DNA from 2 places in the Metabacillus sp. 22489 genome. Region 2 is predicted to be linked to the other one. Evidence: riboswitches for the same ligand, from Rfam matches in the RefSeq annotation. Region 2 holds a riboswitch; the other holds the start of a gene.
What was found. A riboswitch is a leader RNA that binds a small molecule or an ion and turns the genes downstream of it on or off. The one in region 2 is predicted to bind FMN.

Region 1 (9,498 bases), on a different contig from region 2:
ATATGAACCATCTTTTACTTCGATATCATGTTCCTTTAAAGAATCTTGCAAAATATCACCAATCTTTGGCGCTTCATCATGATATAGGACATGACCAAATTTTAATGAATCTAATTCAATATGCAACAGTCTTTTTATTAAGCGATAATTAAGTTCCAATAATTCATTCTTCTCATCTAACTCTCTAACTGTTAATACCTCCTTAACATAAAAATCACTCCATTTTTTTGGCACATTATCTTTAAAACCTTTTAATATTTCATCAAAATATATAGTGAGATTTCTATACTTTTCTCTAACCTCTTTTCTGTCAGTCCTTTCTTTTCCAGCTCTTAATCCTAAAGAAAACATAATAAAGCTTAAAAATAAACTAATTGCAGAATTAACTCCTAAAGTTAGCCAATCAATATTCACTGTTTAACACTCCTAATAATTTTTACTCTTCTTTATACTCATACAAATCCTCAACCGTCACATTTAACAATCTAGATAGCTTAAACGCATCTTCCAATGATGGTCTGGACTTACCGGAACACCAAGCAGATATTGTATTGTTAGATACATTCATTGCTTTTCTAATTTCATCTCTAGATAAAGGTGATAATTCTATATAACCCTTAATTTTACTTACTAACATAATAGTCCCCCAATTGGTATCTACAAATAAATTCTATATAGATGAAATTAATCCTTTTTCTATCATGAAAATAATTTTATAAATCACAAAATTTTTGTGATAACGGACAAGTCTCCCTAAATATACTCTACTATCAAACGTCTTTAAGACGTAATAATAGGAGGAGTTAAAATGACGAAGGAATTGGCTATTTATCTACTTGAGAGTAAGTACGTCTACCTGACTTATGAGGGACGTAGCCAGTTATATGAGTTAATAAATGACGAGAAGGTGTTAAGGAATGTATAGACCTACAGTAAGGTATTCAGACACTTATAAGGCCTATATCAATGACCTATTCCATTCAACTACACTCGACCGTAATCAATTGCTTAGGTTAGCTTTACATGTTGCTGCACATTCAGATCATTTTAAACGGATATTATCAAACTATAAATCTAGTGACGCACCTCTTCCCCAATCTAATTGGAAGGTGGATAACGTTGGATTATGGATGGATAACACATCAACAATAGTAGAGGGAGGTTTGCACTTCAATGCTATCCATACAAGAGGAAAATCAGCTAAGGGAACTGTTAGAGAGGTCAGGAAAGAAGCAGAACAAACTGGATGTAAACAACAGACAGAGAGACGAGAAGGGGAGATTCCTTCCAGAACAATTAGAAACCAAGGTGGAATCAAATTTATATTATGACAGACCACGGAAGGTTAAAAAGGTAAAAGGTACTTATAACAGTTACATTATTAAAGACGTATGGTTTAGTGAGACAGATAAGGAGATAATAATTGTATTTTGGGTGTTCAGTGTATTGGCTATAATATTTTAAAGATAAACCTACTACCATTTATATTATTTGGTAGTAGGTTCTTTTTTAAGAAGATTTTATACTTTATTTAGAATTTTTGTGGTAATATTTTACTATGTAATTAAACAATAAAAGGAGATAGTTTATGAAAAAAATAATTATATTTAGTATATCTATGTTTTTAATAAGTGGATGTGCTTCGGAAATTAATAATGAAGAATTAGATACATATGATTCTTCAGAAACATCAAATGACTATGAATCCGAAATAGATTCCCCATACTCTGAAGAAGAGTTGGAAAATGATTCTTCTGCACCATCAACTAATCCGAATGATTATAATACGGAAGGTGAATATGTTCCTGAGAATGGGGTAAGTGATGAACCGTCTGATTATAATTCAGAAGGAGAATATAAGCCTGTAGATGATATGACTCAAGAAGAAATTGAAGCAGAACTTGAGGAAATTTTAGGCGAAAGTTTAGGGCAATAAATTAAAACTCTACAAGGGGTGATTAAAATAAAATATGCAATACTGATTATTTCTATACTCGTATTCCTCGTAGGCTGCGGAAATGTTTCTTCAAGTAATAGTGAGCAAACCAATGAGGTGAGTACAAATACAAATTTACATTCTGTCAGTGAGTTAAATGAAACAGTTTGGAAAGATTCAAAAGAAGTGTTTGATATATTAAACGGATGGTTTGAAGGTGAAAAAAGAACCGAAAGTGAATCAAATATTGTAGATAACTATATAGAAAGATATTATGACAGCGGTTATACGGAAATTGAAGGATCTGAAAGTTATTTAGTTACTGCTATTTATAATTTATACATTAATGAATTTATGAAAAATATAGGCGAAGAAGCCGACCAAGAAGAAAGAATTAATAACTATAAAAAGTTATATATGGAAGTAGAACAGAAATTTGTTGAAAAGAATATAGACTAACCCACTTAGAAATATCCAAAGTGGGTTTTTATATATTTAATTTACTTTTAAAAATAGCAATATATGATAAATTTACTTGTAAAATATATTGTTACTAAATTATTAAGAAAAATGGTATAAAATGTCAAATATATGGAGACAACTTGGAGGAACTTAATTCCAAGGAGGAAAATAGATGACTTCTGGCAAAAGAAAAAATGTGAACCTTCAACCAAGAGACTCAAGAGGAAGATTTGCTAAAGAAGAAATAAGATTAAGACCAATTAAAGTGAAAAAAGTAAAAGGAACTATAGGGACATATAAAGTTGTTGAAAGAAAGTTATCAGATCAAACTATAGATGAGTCAATTGGTTTAGTTTCAGTATCAATCTTAATATTTGTTACGTGGAACTTTTCAAAATTATATTATCTATATATAGCATAAACCCACTGGTTATTCAGTGGGTTTTTTTTCTTCTTTAATTATTTCAAGTAAATCACTTATTTCGCATTCCAATTTATCACATAACTTTTCTAACGTTTCGAATTTTATTCCGTCAGTTTCTTCTTTATATAACTTTGAAATACCGTTACGATGTAATCCTGTCATATTAGCTACGTCACTAATTTTAAGTTTCTTTTCTCCCATGATTCTAGATAAGTTTACTTTAATCATTGAATACCGTCCTCTCAAAAAAACTCTTATAAAAATTATACATTCTAATGAACATTTTTTCAATTAAACGTTGACAATGCACACTATAGTGTATATTATAGTGATAACAGATAAACATTATAGTGTTCAAAATGAACTAAAATAAAATATTTAGCCCACTGAAGTGTGGGAGGAGGGTGCTTATGAATAAGATTAAAGTTATCACAGTAGCTGACAATTTATCTTACTTTTTGGATGGACTTCTACTCAATGATGACTTTGCAATTTACTATTCAACTCAATCATTTGGAAAAACTTTCTTTTACGCAAAGGTGAGATTTAATGAATCCTTAGATGCTTATGAGGTTGAAATGAGTGGGAATCTTGCCGACAACACGCAAGTACTTGATCCAATGCAAACTCTACAAGATATTAAGAAAATGCTTAATGAGGTTAGTTTATTTACATTCCTTACAAAATTTGAGTTTTGGACTGATGAGCCACTTGGCTTAATCCATGAAGGTGGAACAAAAGTTAAGGAGTGGAAAAATGAAGATTAAAATGGGTCATTTATACATTGCTCTATTTGGAATTGTTGAAGCTTTTATGATTTTGGCTATTATTCAATAAAATTAAAAAGGAGAGGTTGAAATGATTAATATTCAAGCTAATACACATGGAACTAAAAAGTTTTATATTGGAACAACAATAAGATTTGACATTTCAATTGAAGCGAAATGCGAAAATAATCAATCTGCCATCACTGAAGGTTTAAAAAAGCTACATGAATACGCTATTGCAATACCTGAGCTAACATTAACATTACATGATGGTACGGTGGTTAAGCCTAAAATACATAATTACACTAGTGATGAAATGGTTGCTATAGAGGAAGATGAGTAAAAACTCTCCTATCTGGCAATAGAAGAGTTTAAGGAAAATGAAATGTTGGGCATATCTTTTCCTACTTATATTATAACACAAAGCAAAGAATCAATTTCTTGCTTTTTATGTTCCGTAGTGATAATATTCTTACGAATTAAGTGTCTTTGTAATGGTAGGCTGTGGTAGGATTTTGGTAGGAAATTAATTATCACTATAAATTACACTAGGATACGCTAGTTAATTTGATAATTTAAAAATCCTTATTAAATCAATATTCTGGAGCATTCTAGAGTACATAAGAACACTGTAGTAAAAATTAAATATCATTGTTTATTCTTCGGGGCAGGGTGAAAGTCCCTACCGACGGTGATGAAGTATTTAAATAACTTCTTAGCCCGTGACCCGTTAATTAATTTAATTAACGGTTGATCTAGTGTGAATCTAGAGCCGACAGTTAAAGTCTGGATGGGAGAAGAATTGCGCGAACCTTTGCGGTGTATTTATTATCTGTTTTTGAAAAATAGATAGAAAATACTCTTATTTGACTTACTCAAATATCAATTTCTCATTAAAAGCCCTTAGTCTATGACTTTGGGCTTTTTTTATAGGCTTCGAGCAGGATGAATAATAGAAGGAAGGAGGGCGCATAATGTTCACAGGAATTATTGAAGAAATTGGCACAATAAAAAATGTACAAGGAACTAAGGATGCCATTATTTTTACAATTGGTGCAAACAAGATCATCGAAGATATGTCGATTGGAGACAGCATTGCAGTAAACGGAGTCTGTTTAACAGTAACTGAATTTCATGCAGATTCTTTTGCTGTAGATGTAATGCCTGAAACTGTCAAACATACTTCATTATCTATGCTGAAAAATGGTTCAAGAGTTAATTTGGAACGAGCGATGTCTGCTAATGGTCGCTTTGGTGGTCATTTTGTTTCTGGACATGTTGATGGAGTTGGAAAAATTGTTAAAAAGCAACGTGTTTCAAATGCGGTTTATTTTGAACTAGAAGTAGATGAGCAACTAACTGACACATTAATATATAAAGGATCAATTACTATCGATGGAATTAGCTTAACGATATTTGGATTAGAAAAGGATAAAGTAACTGTTTCGATTATTCCCCATACTTTATCAGATACAATTCTTGGACTAAAAAATGTTGGAGATATTGTGAATATTGAATGTGATATGATTGGGAAATATCTTAAAAAATTTATTAATCAACAAGAAGTAACGAAAAGCTCCACATTGAATCTATCTTTTTTAAAAGAAAATGGCTTTTATTAATATTTTAGATTTTAACTATTGTAAAAAGAAGTGTTGATTTTTGGTACATTGTTGATTGGATAGAAGGCACGAGACGATAAGAAGGCTCCCGAACAGCACAGCGCACATCTAAAGCGGAAATAGACAAGTTCAGGAAGAGCCTAGTAAGGTTTAGAAAGGGGCCATTCAAAAATGTTTCATAAAATTGAAGAAGCATTAGCGGATTTAAAAGAAGGAAAAGTTGTGATCGTTATTGATGATGAAGATCGGGAAAACGAGGGAGACTTTGTCGCTTTAGCGGATCGTATCACTCCAGAGGCTATTAATTTTATGATTAAACATGGACGTGGATTAGTTTGTGTACCTATTACAGAAAAACAGGCTAATAAATTAGATTTGTTTCCGATGGTATCACATAATACAGACCCACACGGTACAGCATTTACTGTTAGCGTTGATTATAAAACAAATAAAACGGGAATAAGCGCATTTGAACGTGCTGATACAGTTAGAGCCCTTTTAGATGAAGATACAAAGGCTTCAGATTTTAAACGCCCAGGTCATACCTTTCCATTAGTCGCAAGGGAAGGTGGGGTTTTAAGAAGAGCAGGACATACTGAGGCAGCTGTTGATTTATCAATTTTATGTGGTGCGAAACCAGGTGGAGTTATCTGTGAAATTATAAAAGAAGACGGAACAATGGCAAGAGTTCCAGATTTATTAGAACTAGCTAAACAACTTCAAGTAAAAATCATTACAATAAAAGACTTAATTCAATACCGTAATCAAAGTGAAAAGCTAGTGAAAAGAGAAATTGAAATTGACCTTCCGACAGAATATGGAGTCTTTAAGGTAATTGGTTATTCAAATTTACTTGATCAGAAGGAACATGTTGCCTTAATAAAAGGCGAAATAAATAGTGAAGTACCTGTATTAGTTCGGGTACATTCTGAATGTTTAACAGGAGATGTTTTCGGCTCTTATCGCTGTGATTGTGGACCGCAATTACATGCAGCATTGGCGCAAATTGAAAAGGCTGGAAAAGGTGTCCTTTTATACATGAGACAAGAGGGTCGAGGTATCGGATTATTAAATAAAATGAGGGCATATAAGCTTCAAGAGCAAGGGTATGATACAGTTGAAGCTAACGAAAAACTAGGCTTTCCTTCAGATCTTCGGGATTATGGAATTGGTGCGCAAATACTAAAAGATCTTGGAATCGAAAAAATGAATTTATTAACAAATAATCCAAGAAAAATTGCAGGTTTAGAAGGGTATGGGTTAACGGTAAATGACCGGATACCAATCGAAATGCCTGCAAGAGAAGAAAATGAACATTATTTAAAAACTAAAAACGAAAAATTAGGTCATTATTTACATTTTTAAACAAATAAAAATTTAGCTAAAATAGCTAATGTTGATAGATTAAACAAAATTATGGAGGAATTATGATGAAAACATTTGAAGGACATTTAATTGGTAGTGGATTGAAAATAGCGATTGTTGTTGCTCGTTTTAATGAGTTTATTACATCAAAGCTTTTAACTGGTGCAGAGGATGGATTAAGAAGACATGGAGTTGAAGAGGAGAACGTAACGGTTGCTTGGGTTCCAGGTGCTTTTGAATTACCTCTTGTTGCAAATAAATTAGCACAATCAGGAAAATATGATGCTGTCATAACTTTAGGAACCGTTATTAGAGGTGCTACAACACATTATGATTATGTTTGTAATGAAGCAGCAAAGGGAATTTCTCAAGCTGCATTAAAAACTGGTGTACCTGTTGTATTTGGTGTTTTAACAACTGAAACAATTGAGCAAGCAGTAGAAAGAGCAGGAACTAAAGCTGGCAATAAAGGATATGAAGCGGCTGTTACTGCAATTGAAATGTCAAATTTACTAAAGGTTATCGATTAATTTTTAGGAAAAGTGTTTAAAACCACTAGGAAACTGTTTATAATGTTGTGTGAAGTATTTATATAAATTTGGTATTATTCAGTTACTAAGTACATTTGCTTTTTAAGAAAGCTATTTTGTTAATGAGGGGTATATATGTTAATACGCTTTAAAAAAAGTTTTGAAAAAATTGCGATGGGTCTTTTGTCTTTTATGCCAGCTGAAAAGGATTTAAAGCAATTACAATCAACAATTAAACAATACGAGACAGACGAAAATTGGCAATTGTTTCTTTGGAAACAGGATGAGGACATCATTGGAGCAATAGGTGTTATTTTTAAAGACGAAGAAACTGTTGAAGTCCAACACATTTCAGTAAATCCTTCACACAGAGGTCAAGGTATTGGAAAGCAGATGGTTAATGCTCTAAAAGACATGTACAAAAATAAATCAGTTATACCTAATGAGGAAACAGAAGCATTTCTTGAGAAGTGCCAAAGTAACGATGAACAAAATAATTAAGACGATATAGTAAGATGAAAAAGCTTGAGAAATCAAGCTTTTTTCATTTTGTGTCTTTTCTTTTTTCTTTTCGCTTTGTCAATTGTTTTAGTCTTTCTTCAATTACTTCTTTTCTATCGCGATTTATATGTTTATGAATTAAGTCATCGTCTGTTAGATTACTTTCTTTTCCCCAAGGAATTTGTTGTATCTCACATTTTTGCATACATAACGCTAATAAATTCTCATCGCTAATCGGAAGATTTATGCTATAATAAGCTTTTTCTTCGAGAATTTCAGCTTTTCTAATTTTCAGCTGTTTTAATAAATCATTGCTATGTAACCCAAGCTCTGATAAGGCTAATTGCTCCTTAGTAAGTATACGTAAAGCGTTTGAAATCATTTTAAAAGCACCGGCAAAGTTGCCTCTTCTTTGATGATATAATCCGACTGCAATTTGAATAAGTCCAACCCAATAGGATTTTCTTTTTTTAGGTGGGTCTTTTTTCCAATGTTCTTCTAAAATTTCATGGCATTCAAAATAATCGCGATCACAATGAAAGTGTACGAGAAAGTCGATATATTCTTTATCATACATATAAGGCACCTCATATCCTTCGTCTAAAATACGACTTTATGTTAAATTAGTTTAACATAGATTAGATGAAAAAGGCTGCTGATAGACAGCAACCTTGTTTCCATTAATAAACCCACGCAGCACCAACGATGATTAATAAGATAAATAATACAACGATTAAGGCAAATCCTCCGCCATAATTAAAACCTTGTTCACCCATATTAAATTCCTCCTTAATGATTAGCTTTACATTTGTAATATATGAGCAATTTGCTGAGTTGTATGGGCAGCAGTCTATTTCATACAGTTTTTCTTTTCGTTTTATATAAAGTAATTTTTGAAATATTATTGGACATAGGAGGAATTTATTCTATACTAAATTGTGGCTACTTGTAAGAATGGTGGGATAAAGATTGCAGTATCATGTGAAAATTGATGCTTTTGAGGGACCTTTGGATTTGCTCCTTCATTTAATAAATCGTTTAGAAATTGATATATATGATATACCGGTATCTGAAATAACCGAACAATACATGCTATATATTCATACGATGCAAGTTTTAGAGCTTGATGTTGCCTCGGAATATTTAGTTATGGCTGCTACACTATTGTCTATAAAAAGTAGGATGCTACTTCCTAAACAAGAGGAGGAGCTTTTTGATGATGAATATATCAATGAACCTGAGGAAGACCCACGTGAAGAACTAATGCAACGATTAATTGAATATCGAAAATATAAGGAAGCAGCTGAAGATTTACGGGAACTTGAAGAGGAGAGAGCACAAGTTTATACAAAAGCTCCAAGTGATTTAAGTGAATATGGAACACAGACGATAAATCAAATGGATTCTCTAAATGTAACATTATATGATATGCTAGGTGCCTTTCAAAAAATGTTAAGACGAAAAAAACTACAAAAGCCATTACAGACAAAGATTACGAGACAAGAAATACCGATTGAAAGGAGAATGGAGGAAATTTTAGAGGATTTGCGAACTCATCCAGGTAGACGCAGGTTTGCTGATTTGTTTCCTTCAGGTAATAAGGACCATTTAGTTGTTACGTTTTTGGCTATTTTAGAATTAATGAAATCGCATTTGATTTTGATTGAACAAGAAAATAACTTTGCAGATATTTTTATTATGGGGAGTGAATAGCGTCATGTCCTTTGGATTAATAGAATGGCAATCAATTGTCGAAGCTTTACTATTTGCTTCTGGGGATGAGGGGCTTTCTTTAAAACAATTAGTAACTGTTCTTGATCTTGAAGAACAGGAAGTACTTGAAATTCTGAAAGATTTAGAAAAAGGCTATCAGGCGAAAGAACGAGGGATA
Region 2 (9,498 bases):
ACCTGATCCTCCATAAGCGAAAGTAAGGGTGATACGATTAGTACGACTCCAGGTAATATATATGCTGGGAGCTGATAGCAAAGAGATTTCCCAGCTCCAGTAGGTAGCATTGCAACAACATCATTTCCGTTAAGAACTGACTGAATAATTTCACTTTGCCCTGGTCTAAAATCTTTTAAACGAAAATAGGTATTAAGGATTTGGTGTAGGTTGTTTTTCATTCGTACCTCCCGATCAAAGCATAAGCTAAACGAATTTGAAAGTAGCTATATTGATCGTTTAAGTATTCCTTTACTTGTTTTAAACGATGTGTTTGAATAGTATCAATTGCATTTTTTATTAAATGGTAATCAGCCTCTGATAAAAAATTGTCAGGTGTATACGTTTGATCGTGCAAAGTTATCTCTACGATATGATCCTCTATTGTACTTTCCTTTAATCCACGTAAACGTGCTATCTCCTGAATACTTGCTCCAGCTTCTAAATACGAAAGAGTGACTTCTGTTGAAGCAGTGAGTGTAGTTTTCAATTGAACATCCTTCGTTATCTCATTAAAAACCTTATATTCTTCTGGTTTTTCTTGGATTTGCTGAATGATATAATGTACGACGTTCCAAAATTCCAAATAGACATAAGTCGGGTCATCCTTCATCGTTAAAGCGATTTGCTCAAAGGTTTCACCAATTCTATTGTTTGATGTTAATCTTCGAATAAAAATTTCTGCATGTCTATCTGATGACATTTGTAACAACTGATGTAACTCACTATATAATTGATTAACAAGATCCTCTACTTGATTTCGGTTATCCTTAATAAATTTTTTTACCCAAAATAAATCTTCCTGATTTTTTGTAATTGGTAAATAATTCGTATTTTTATAAACAAAATTCGACAAAACTTGAATAAGTAAGGGAATTCTCCTCCAGAAAATGCGACTTGTATCACCATATACCCATCCATTGAGGTGAGTAGGAAATGGCTTTGCTGCCAAACAATCCTTCAGATACGAAATTCCTTGTGTCGTTAGAACAAAGTGTTGTTCTTCTTTTTCTTTTATTAATTGCGCTTTAACCAAATCCTCACAATGTGTTATAACCAATTTTCTTGATAATTTAGGAAATAGGCCAAACATCATAGATAAATTAAAAAGTTTGCCATCTTGAATTGTTTGTGAAGATTTTTTCCCATTAAGTAAATGATAAATAGCAGAGACAGTTCGTTCTCCTTTAAAATGACTAAGACAATGAAGTAGGACGATATGTAAATAACTATTGTTCATTTTATCACCTACAATGTTTGACAATTTTCGATACACCTTTATTTTATCAAATTTACTGTCGTACGTTTACTATTATGTATAATTTCTTCATCACTTTTAACAAGTCAGACACATATTATTTTGAATATAGACTTTCAAATGACCAAGATTTGTCGACCTTTATCCTTTGGTTCCATCTTAGCTAATAGCATGACCTTAACAATGGAAATTTTGTGAAAAGCAACATAACCAACGTTTTTTTATTGAAAAGTCCAAAAATCCGATTTACAATACTAGTTAGGCACTGTAAAGTAATACAATATGTATTACTTGAATTCATTATTTTAAGTACTATCATATGAACATATGGTATTAATCTTATCAGGAGGTTTGTTTTAAATGGCAAAATATACAATCGTAGACAAGGACACTTGCATCGCATGTGGTGCATGTGGCGCTGCTGCACCAGATATTTATGATTATGATGATGAAGGTATCGCTTACGTTACCTTAGATGATAACCAAGGTATTGTAGAAGTTCCAGAAGTACTTGAAGAAGATATGATGGACGCATATGAAGGTTGTCCAACAGATTCAATCAAAATTGCAGATGAAAAATTTGATGGTGACGCATTAAAATTTGAATAGATGCTGGGGTTTCATTGTATCAGACGAGCCCATTAAAAAATAAAAAGAAAAAACCTCTGATAAATCTGAGGTTTTTTTCTTTTGACTAGGTTCGTTAATTAACTTTGTTACTGTAAGAAACAATTTATAAAAACCTTTTTAATGGATTAGTAATTGATTTGTTAACCATGTTTTAATTTTTGAAATTAATGCTGCGAGTAAGATTGCAACAATTACCCCTTTTATTAAGTTAAAAGGTAATATAGCTGCGACAACAAGTTGTTTTAGTGACTCTTGAGACATTGCTGGCATATTTAAAAATAATGTATAAGCTGGCATAAAGACATAATAATTTAAAATGCTCATAACGATTGTCATCAATAAAGTACCAATTGTTAATCCTATAAAAAGTCCCTTCATACTTCTAAAGCGTCTAAAAAATACAGCTGTTGGAATGATAAATATAGTTCCAGCAATAAAGTTAGATATTTCCCCCACAGGAACACCTGTCGCACTTCCTTGAATTAAATAATGTAGTACATTTTTTATTACTTCAACCATTATTCCAGCTGCAGGACCAAATACAATTGCAGCAATTAAAGCTGGTACATCACTAAAATCAATCTGCAAAAACGTTGGAAATCCTGGAAATGGAAAATCAAGCATCATAAGCAGATAAGCAATGGTACTTAACATTCCTACTGTTACATTTTTTCTGACACGACTTTGTTGCATTATTGACTCTCCTTTTCTGATCGCACTTGAAAAAGAGAAAGTTCTTGTTTTAGACATAATAAAAAGCCCCAATAATTAGATGTTTCTCAATACATAACATCTCAGGTTGGGGCATTGTTGTAGACATGTCTAAATAAACGTTAAACTATGAAAAATTTAAACGTTTGAACCTCCATCTTCTCTCATCCAGACTTTACTGTCGGTTCCGGAATCTCACCGGATCATGCCTTTTCTTGCAGGCTCGCGGACTTCAAAATTTCTACTGTTATCAGCTAAAGCTAAAATTCGCTCTACTAACAGCATCCCCAACAAGATTAACTTAGGGATTAATCCATTTCTTCACCGCCGGTCGGGAATTTCACCCTGCCCCGAAGATTGATCATATTTTTTTCATAAGTATATAACGAAATAGATGATTTGTATATTAATTTGCTTAGGAAAAATGACTATATATAATAGAAGGAATTAGGAAGCGTTTTCAATTATTTTAATTAAAATGAATTAAACTATGGAGTATTTTATATGAAGTACAATTGTAAAAAACAATGGAAGCTATCTAGAAATAAGCACCTAATATCTAGTGTTTATACTGCCAGTTGTCCCCACCAATCACTTCTTCTTAAAAGCTTTTATTATAGGTGGGGATAACTGCCAGTATAAATGTGCCTACGTTATGTATTAGGGTTAATAACCAATACTTGATTAGGATAAATGGTTTCATTTATCAATTGGTTATTCTTTTTAATTGAATTTGCATCGGTCTTATATTCATTCGCAATTGACTGTAGTGTATCACCTTTTTGCACAACATAGGTTTCCATTTTATTTACATAAACAACTAGCTTATCACCTTCATAAATCAGATCAGACTGAAGTTGATTCCATTCTTGTATGGCTTGAACCGAAACTTTATATTTCTGTGAGAATTCCCATAATGTATCTCCCTTTTTAATTGTTACTACTTGTTTATTGCTCTCAGTATCTTTTTTTTCTTGTTTTATACTACTTCTTCCCACTATTGAATTATTCATTTCAGTCTTCATCGCTTTATGCTTAACAGCTTGTTCTTCGGAAGTTGGATTTTCAATGTTTTTATTTGCTGATACAGAATTACTTGGTAATTCAAAGACAAATAACGGATCAAGCGCATTATTTTTTTCAGCGGTCCATTCTCCTTTATGTAATTCAAAATGAAGGTGAGTCCCCCTTGATACCCCAGTATTTCCAATAATACCTAGTAGCTGTCCTTTATTTATAGTCTCTCCTTCTTTAACTAACCTTTTACTGAGATGAGCATAAACAGTTTCATACCCTTCAGGATGTTGTACAAAAACAACATGTCCATAAGAATCAGAATAATAGGACTTAGAGACAACTCCATCTGACACAGAAATTATTTCCGTTCCTTCAGGTGCTGCAATATCAACACCTTTGTGATTCCCATTTCTAGTACCAAATGTATCTGTTATTTTCCCTCCATGAACAGGCTGAATCCAGTGTTGCTCCAACTCGTCTATGTATGATTTAGCAAAAGCAATCTTTTGATTCCCAACCGCCGTAACAAATACTATAGCAACAATCAACAAAACCATATGTTTTATACTTTTCAACATTTCATTCTCCCCCTACATTTTTTGCTCTTCGTCATGGTCTAACAGTGATCATCTTAGAAGTTAACCTGACCACACTTCACCAGCATGCACTACTTTCGTACAATTATGCTTAGGCTTGAATTCAATAATAGGACAACAAAACAATTTACTCTTTTTTAAACTACACGTCCATTGTATGTAGACGGGTTATAAAAAAGAACAAGTGTAGTATATAACATAATTTTCCACATTATACATCCATTTTGCTCTTACAGTATTTCTTTTATAAAATTCATTTTTTTATTTAAATATAAAAAAGAGGCTCATATACAAAGAGCCTCTTAATGTTCTTCAATTGGGTTTGGTGAAAACGGTACTTCAATTGGGTGTGCTACATCCATAACACCAATATGATTAATATCAATTCCTTTAAAATAGACTGTTTTAAAACCAAACTCTTTTGCGGAAAGCAAAATGGATTCTAACATAATAACAAATTCTTGATTATCCTCAAATTTGCTGCCAGCTTCAAATTCTACTTCTAATTGCTCGCCGTTTTCAAAAATATTTTTTATTATAATATGATTGACTATTGTTGGCTTTAGTTCATGATCCAATCCAGTTTTCATCGCATCTATTGCTTGTTCAATAGAATCATATGAATTTGGAGAAGGTACTAGAAGCTTTTGTGTTTCTTCACTGTATTGGTAAAGAAAATACGCCTTCTTTAATTCTTTCTGCATTTCTACTTCATTTTTCACACCATAATTCGAAAGCTCTATTCCTTGTTTATCATTTGTATATAAATTTGCTTTTTTATAATTATCCCATCTAAACGTTTCAATTACAGAATTTAGAAATAACGTTTCTTCACTGCTTCCGCTTATCTGTACATCTTTATGATAATCAATATTAACCTCTTCATTATTTGTTTCTTCATCTATTTCTGCCCCTGATAATTCAAAGGAGATAGGTCCAAGCTCATCACTGTAAATCTCCGGTTTTATTTCCTCTATTACCTCGATCTTTTTCTTCTTATCATTTAATTCAAGACTTACCGGTAAAATTAGCTCCGCCTGATCATTTGTAAAGCCTACAGTTATTATATCTTCTGCTTCACTTGCCTTTGTCACAAATGTTTCTTTCTGATCTTCCATCAATACTTGATTTAGTTGATGGTCAACATCTTCATTCTTATCATTTGAAATAGTCTGTTCACTCGCTTGACCATCATCCTGAACTGCTGTCTCGATTTTTGCCTTCTCTGAATTAGATAAATCCATTGCAGTTTCTTGTTCTTTTGCACCTTGTTCCAGAATAAGTGGTGTTAATATTGCGATAAGGAATAGTGCAGCAGCAGTTGCTATCGAAGGCGCAATCCAATTTTTTTTCTTTTTTCTCGATTGTATTTTAAATTGAATAGACTGATAAATCTCATCTGCAGTTTGTTTATCTTTGACAAGTGGCATTTGATTTAAAAGACGTTCAATCTGTTTCTCATTCCAATCCGGTTTTTTCAATTGAATGCCCCTCCTTTTCAGAGATGCTAATCATATGTTTTTGTAAATGTTTTAACGCTCTGTGTTGTGTCGTTTTAACCTTGCTAGTTGTCCAGCCTAATGCTTCAGCAGTTTCAGTTATCGATAGGTCTTGCAAATATCTTAAAATAAGCACGGAACGCTGATCTAACGTACAATGATCTAACGCACGATACATCCATTGGATCTGTTCATTTTGTAACGCAATTTCATCTGGTAATGGCTGATGATCTTGAATTTGCTGTTTATCCCAATCAAATTTATCGATAATTCTTTGCCTTATTGTCTTTTGTTTGCGAAAGCTATCAATTGCCACATGCCTAGCTATAGAAAATAGCCAAGTCTTCTCACTACTTCTACCTTCGAACTTATCATAAGCTTTTAATACACGTATATATACTTCCTGAACTAAATCTTCAGCTTGTTCACGATTTTTCACCATATAAAATAAAAATTGAAATAAATCATGATGATAATTACTATATAATCTTTGAAAGGTATCCTCCATGAATGCCCCTCCATTTCTAAATTAGTCGAAAAGGAATTAAAAAAGTTGCAAAATAGCAACCAGAAATATTAATGTAATATTAATGTAACATTTGTAATTAACTAATATTTACTTTAGCATAATTTCTATCAAACTACGAATAGATTTTTCTATTATTTACTAACTTTTAAATTCCTTAAGCAATCAAAAAAATAGACTCACCACTTTATAAAGTACCAACTAGTGGTGAGTCGTTGTCCTTCGACTTTTCTGTATAGAGGAATTATTCTTTAGAAGGTTTTGTTTTAAAGACTAATGCGCTTCTTTCATATTCAATATCACGGACACCTAAACGATAATTAATAACTCTTGCTATTGCAAAAAGATAGTCAGATAATCGGTTTAGATAAATCAAAACATTCTGATTAATCTCTACTTCTTTTTGCAAAGTGACTGTACAACGTTCTGCTCTTCTAACAACCGTTCTTGCAATATGTAATACTGCTGACGCACCACTACCTCCAGGCAAAATAAACTTTTCAAGCTCTGGTGCTTCCTTAACATAATGATCAATTCGTTCTTCAAGATATTCCACCATTTGAATAGTCGTTTTATAAGGATATTTTTCTTTTACAACAGCTAAGTCTCCTCCACAATCGAATAATTCATGCTGGATCTTTACTAACTCTTGATAAATATCAGCAAACTGCTCATCCTTTAACAATGTCATTGCTTGCCCAATAAAGGAGTTTGCTTCATCTATCGTTCCATATGCCTCCACACGTATGTCATCTTTCTCAACTCTTCCTCCTATAATGCTTGTTTGCCCTTGATCACCTGTTTTTGTATATAATTTCACTTCATCCACTCCTAGTAATAAATTCATATTTAGTTTATTGTATTTCTTACTACCTTTTAGCTTTTTGAAGTGATATCTTTCATACAGTTAGTTATAATATTTAAGTCTAGTCTGTTTTCAACTTTAAAACTGTATTAATGTAATTTGAAAGCAATAGGTTATAGGTCCATTCCATGTTCCTTATGAAACAAGATTGTTCGGCAAAATCATTCAGCTTCCAACTTTTTTCGTGGTAGGATGATACTAAATGTCGTACCTTCACCTATTTTACTATGAACTTGAATTTTACCATGATGTGCTTCAACGATATTTTTAGCAATCGCTAAGCCTAATCCTGTTCCTGATCTTCCACGAGTCCTTGCTTTATCTGCCTTATAAAATCTTTCAAAAACAAAAGGTAAATCCTCTTCTGGAATACCACTACCTGAATCCTTAACGCGAATCATTAAACCATTTTCCTTCATATCAACATTAATAATTACGGATCCATTTTCAGCTGTATGCCTTATTGCGTTATCAACTAAATTCGTTAAAACTTGTTCGATTCGATCTGGATCAAAAACGTACTCTTTTTCAACTAATTGAATTTTCCCCTCGATATATATCGATTTTTCTCTCGCAATACCTTGGAATTTCCGTACAATTTTATCGATAAATTGTTCAACGTTTACGGTCTCATGATTTAACGTAATATGCCCGGCTTCCATTCTCGCTAAATCTAATAGATCGTTTACTAATCTTCCCATTCGTAATGATTCATCATATATAATTTGCGCAATTTCCTTTTTTTCTTCCTCAGAGCTTGCAATATCATCGACGATCGCTTCACTGTATCCTTGGAGCATTGAAATTGGAGTTCGTAATTCATGACTAACATTTGCAATAAAATCTTTTCTTAATTTATCCAAACGGCGTTCCTCTGTCATATCTCTAAGAACTGCAACTGCTCCACGAACATATGATTGATTATATAAGGGACTCATAAGTATAACCCAGCTTCTCCCTTGTAAAGTTATTTCATGAGCCTGTTCCTTATTCATCGTAACAACATATTCAAATAACTGTTTCACTTCAATAGGGAGCTCTTGATGTTTTTGAACATTCTTTCCTTGCTCAAAGTACCAAGCTTGTAAAAAACGTTCGGCAGGTGGATTTGTAATGAGAATTGATCCATCAATATTTAACGTAATAACTCCGTCAGCCATGCTACTTAATATATTTGTTAAATGTTCCTTTTCCTGACTTAACGCATTTATATGAAACTTTAATTGTTTTCCCATTTGGTTAAATGCAATTCCTAAATCACCAATTTCGTCATTTGACATTATCGGTACACTAGTATCAAATTCGCCTCTAGCTAAGTTTTGTGCTACTTCCTTCATTTTTCTTAACGGATACGTAATCCTTGTTGAAAGAAAGAATGCAAAAATAGTTGTTAAGACAATCGCTATGCCTGCAGCTAATAAGATAAATTGTGTTGTATGTTTTGTTGTTTCCTGAACAGCCAGCAAAGACTGGGAAATAAATACCGCACCATTTTCATTATCCTTATCTTTATATGGTATTCCGACAATGAGTACTTCATCTTCATTATTCTCTACCTGATTTATAGTGTTAACCAAATTCGTTCGTTTACTTACTTCTTTTCGATCTGTTAAAACCTTTCGTAATTCAGGATCATTTTGTATATTTTTATATTGCAAATGAGGGATTTTATCAGACTTATTTGACAAGATCTCGTTTTCCTTTTCATTCTCGATAATAAGGATATCTGTTAAATCATCTGTCAATTCCCTTGAAATAGATATTGCTAAATCTCGATCCTGATGCCTTTCCATTATATTCGATACTTTTGTCGCCAATTGATTTAATTCTTCCTCAGCAACATTAACATGATAATTTTCAATAAACTCAAGCATCAAAACAGTTAGGACGAATAAGACAAACGAAACTAATAACAATATTGTTGCCCATAATTTCCCAACAACACTTCTAAATAGAATCATGCATTAGTAACCTCAAACTTATATCCTACTCCCCAAACGGTTACAATCATTTTTGCAGCTTCTGGAGATACTTTACTTAGTTTTTCACGAAGTCGTTTTACATGTGTATCAACTGTTCTTAAATCACCAAAAAATTCATATTGCCATACTTCCTTTAATAATTTTTCTCGGTCATACACCTTATCTGGTGTTCTTGCTAAAAAGTATAAAAGTTCATATTCTTTCGGTGTTAAACTTACTTCAGACCCATCCGCTGTAACCCGATGAGCATCATGATCAATTGATAGATGTGGGAAAACAATAACATTTTTTGTTTTCGTTTCTGTTTTTAAATATGAAGTTTGAGAAGCTCGACGTAATAAAGCTTTTACACGGAGTACAACTTCACGAGGACTA

Region 1: it holds a riboswitch for FMN, as region 2 does, so the genes downstream of both, ribE (riboflavin synthase) here and ACTJJ9_RS23265 (ECF transporter S component) in region 2, are expected to answer to the same signal.

The regions. Positions count from the first base shown of each region.
Region 1 covers NZ_JBQENT010000061.1:15,615-25,112, forward strand. Annotated here, with positions in the region: gene ACTJJ9_RS23770 (hypothetical protein) at 1-414, opposite strand, end outside; gene ACTJJ9_RS23775 (helix-turn-helix transcriptional regulator) at 437-637, opposite strand; gene ACTJJ9_RS23780 (hypothetical protein) at 918-1,331, shown strand; gene ACTJJ9_RS23785 (hypothetical protein) at 1,589-1,936, shown strand; gene ACTJJ9_RS23790 (hypothetical protein) at 2,054-2,395, shown strand; gene ACTJJ9_RS23795 (hypothetical protein) at 2,571-2,819, shown strand; gene ACTJJ9_RS23800 (helix-turn-helix domain-containing protein) at 2,829-3,050, opposite strand; gene ACTJJ9_RS23805 (hypothetical protein) at 3,233-3,589, shown strand; gene ACTJJ9_RS23810 (hypothetical protein) at 3,681-3,932, shown strand; FMN riboswitch at 4,244-4,395, shown strand; gene ribE (riboflavin synthase) at 4,564-5,211, shown strand; gene ACTJJ9_RS23820 (bifunctional 3,4-dihydroxy-2-butanone-4-phosphate synthase/GTP cyclohydrolase II) at 5,383-6,576, shown strand; gene ribH (6,7-dimethyl-8-ribityllumazine synthase) at 6,639-7,106, shown strand; gene ACTJJ9_RS23830 (GNAT family N-acetyltransferase) at 7,242-7,607, shown strand; gene ACTJJ9_RS23835 (DUF309 domain-containing protein) at 7,651-8,184, opposite strand; gene ACTJJ9_RS23840 (YjcZ family sporulation protein) at 8,288-8,383, opposite strand; gene ACTJJ9_RS23845 (segregation/condensation protein A) at 8,577-9,320, shown strand; gene scpB (SMC-Scp complex subunit ScpB) at 9,325-9,498, shown strand, end outside.
Region 2 covers NZ_JBQENT010000057.1:9,083-18,580, reverse strand. Annotated here, with positions in the region: gene ACTJJ9_RS23280 (RecQ family ATP-dependent DNA helicase) at 1-221, opposite strand, end outside; gene ACTJJ9_RS23275 (helix-turn-helix domain-containing protein) at 218-1,303, opposite strand; gene ACTJJ9_RS23270 (ferredoxin) at 1,658-1,906, shown strand; gene ACTJJ9_RS23265 (ECF transporter S component) at 2,045-2,623, opposite strand; FMN riboswitch at 2,791-3,000, opposite strand; gene ACTJJ9_RS23260 (M23 family metallopeptidase) at 3,292-4,233, opposite strand; gene ACTJJ9_RS23255 (hypothetical protein) at 4,554-5,732, opposite strand; gene sigX (RNA polymerase sigma factor SigX) at 5,710-6,258, opposite strand; gene ACTJJ9_RS23245 (cob(I)yrinic acid a,c-diamide adenosyltransferase) at 6,521-7,096, opposite strand; gene ACTJJ9_RS23240 (ATP-binding protein) at 7,303-9,102, opposite strand; gene ACTJJ9_RS23235 (response regulator transcription factor) at 9,099-9,498, opposite strand, start outside.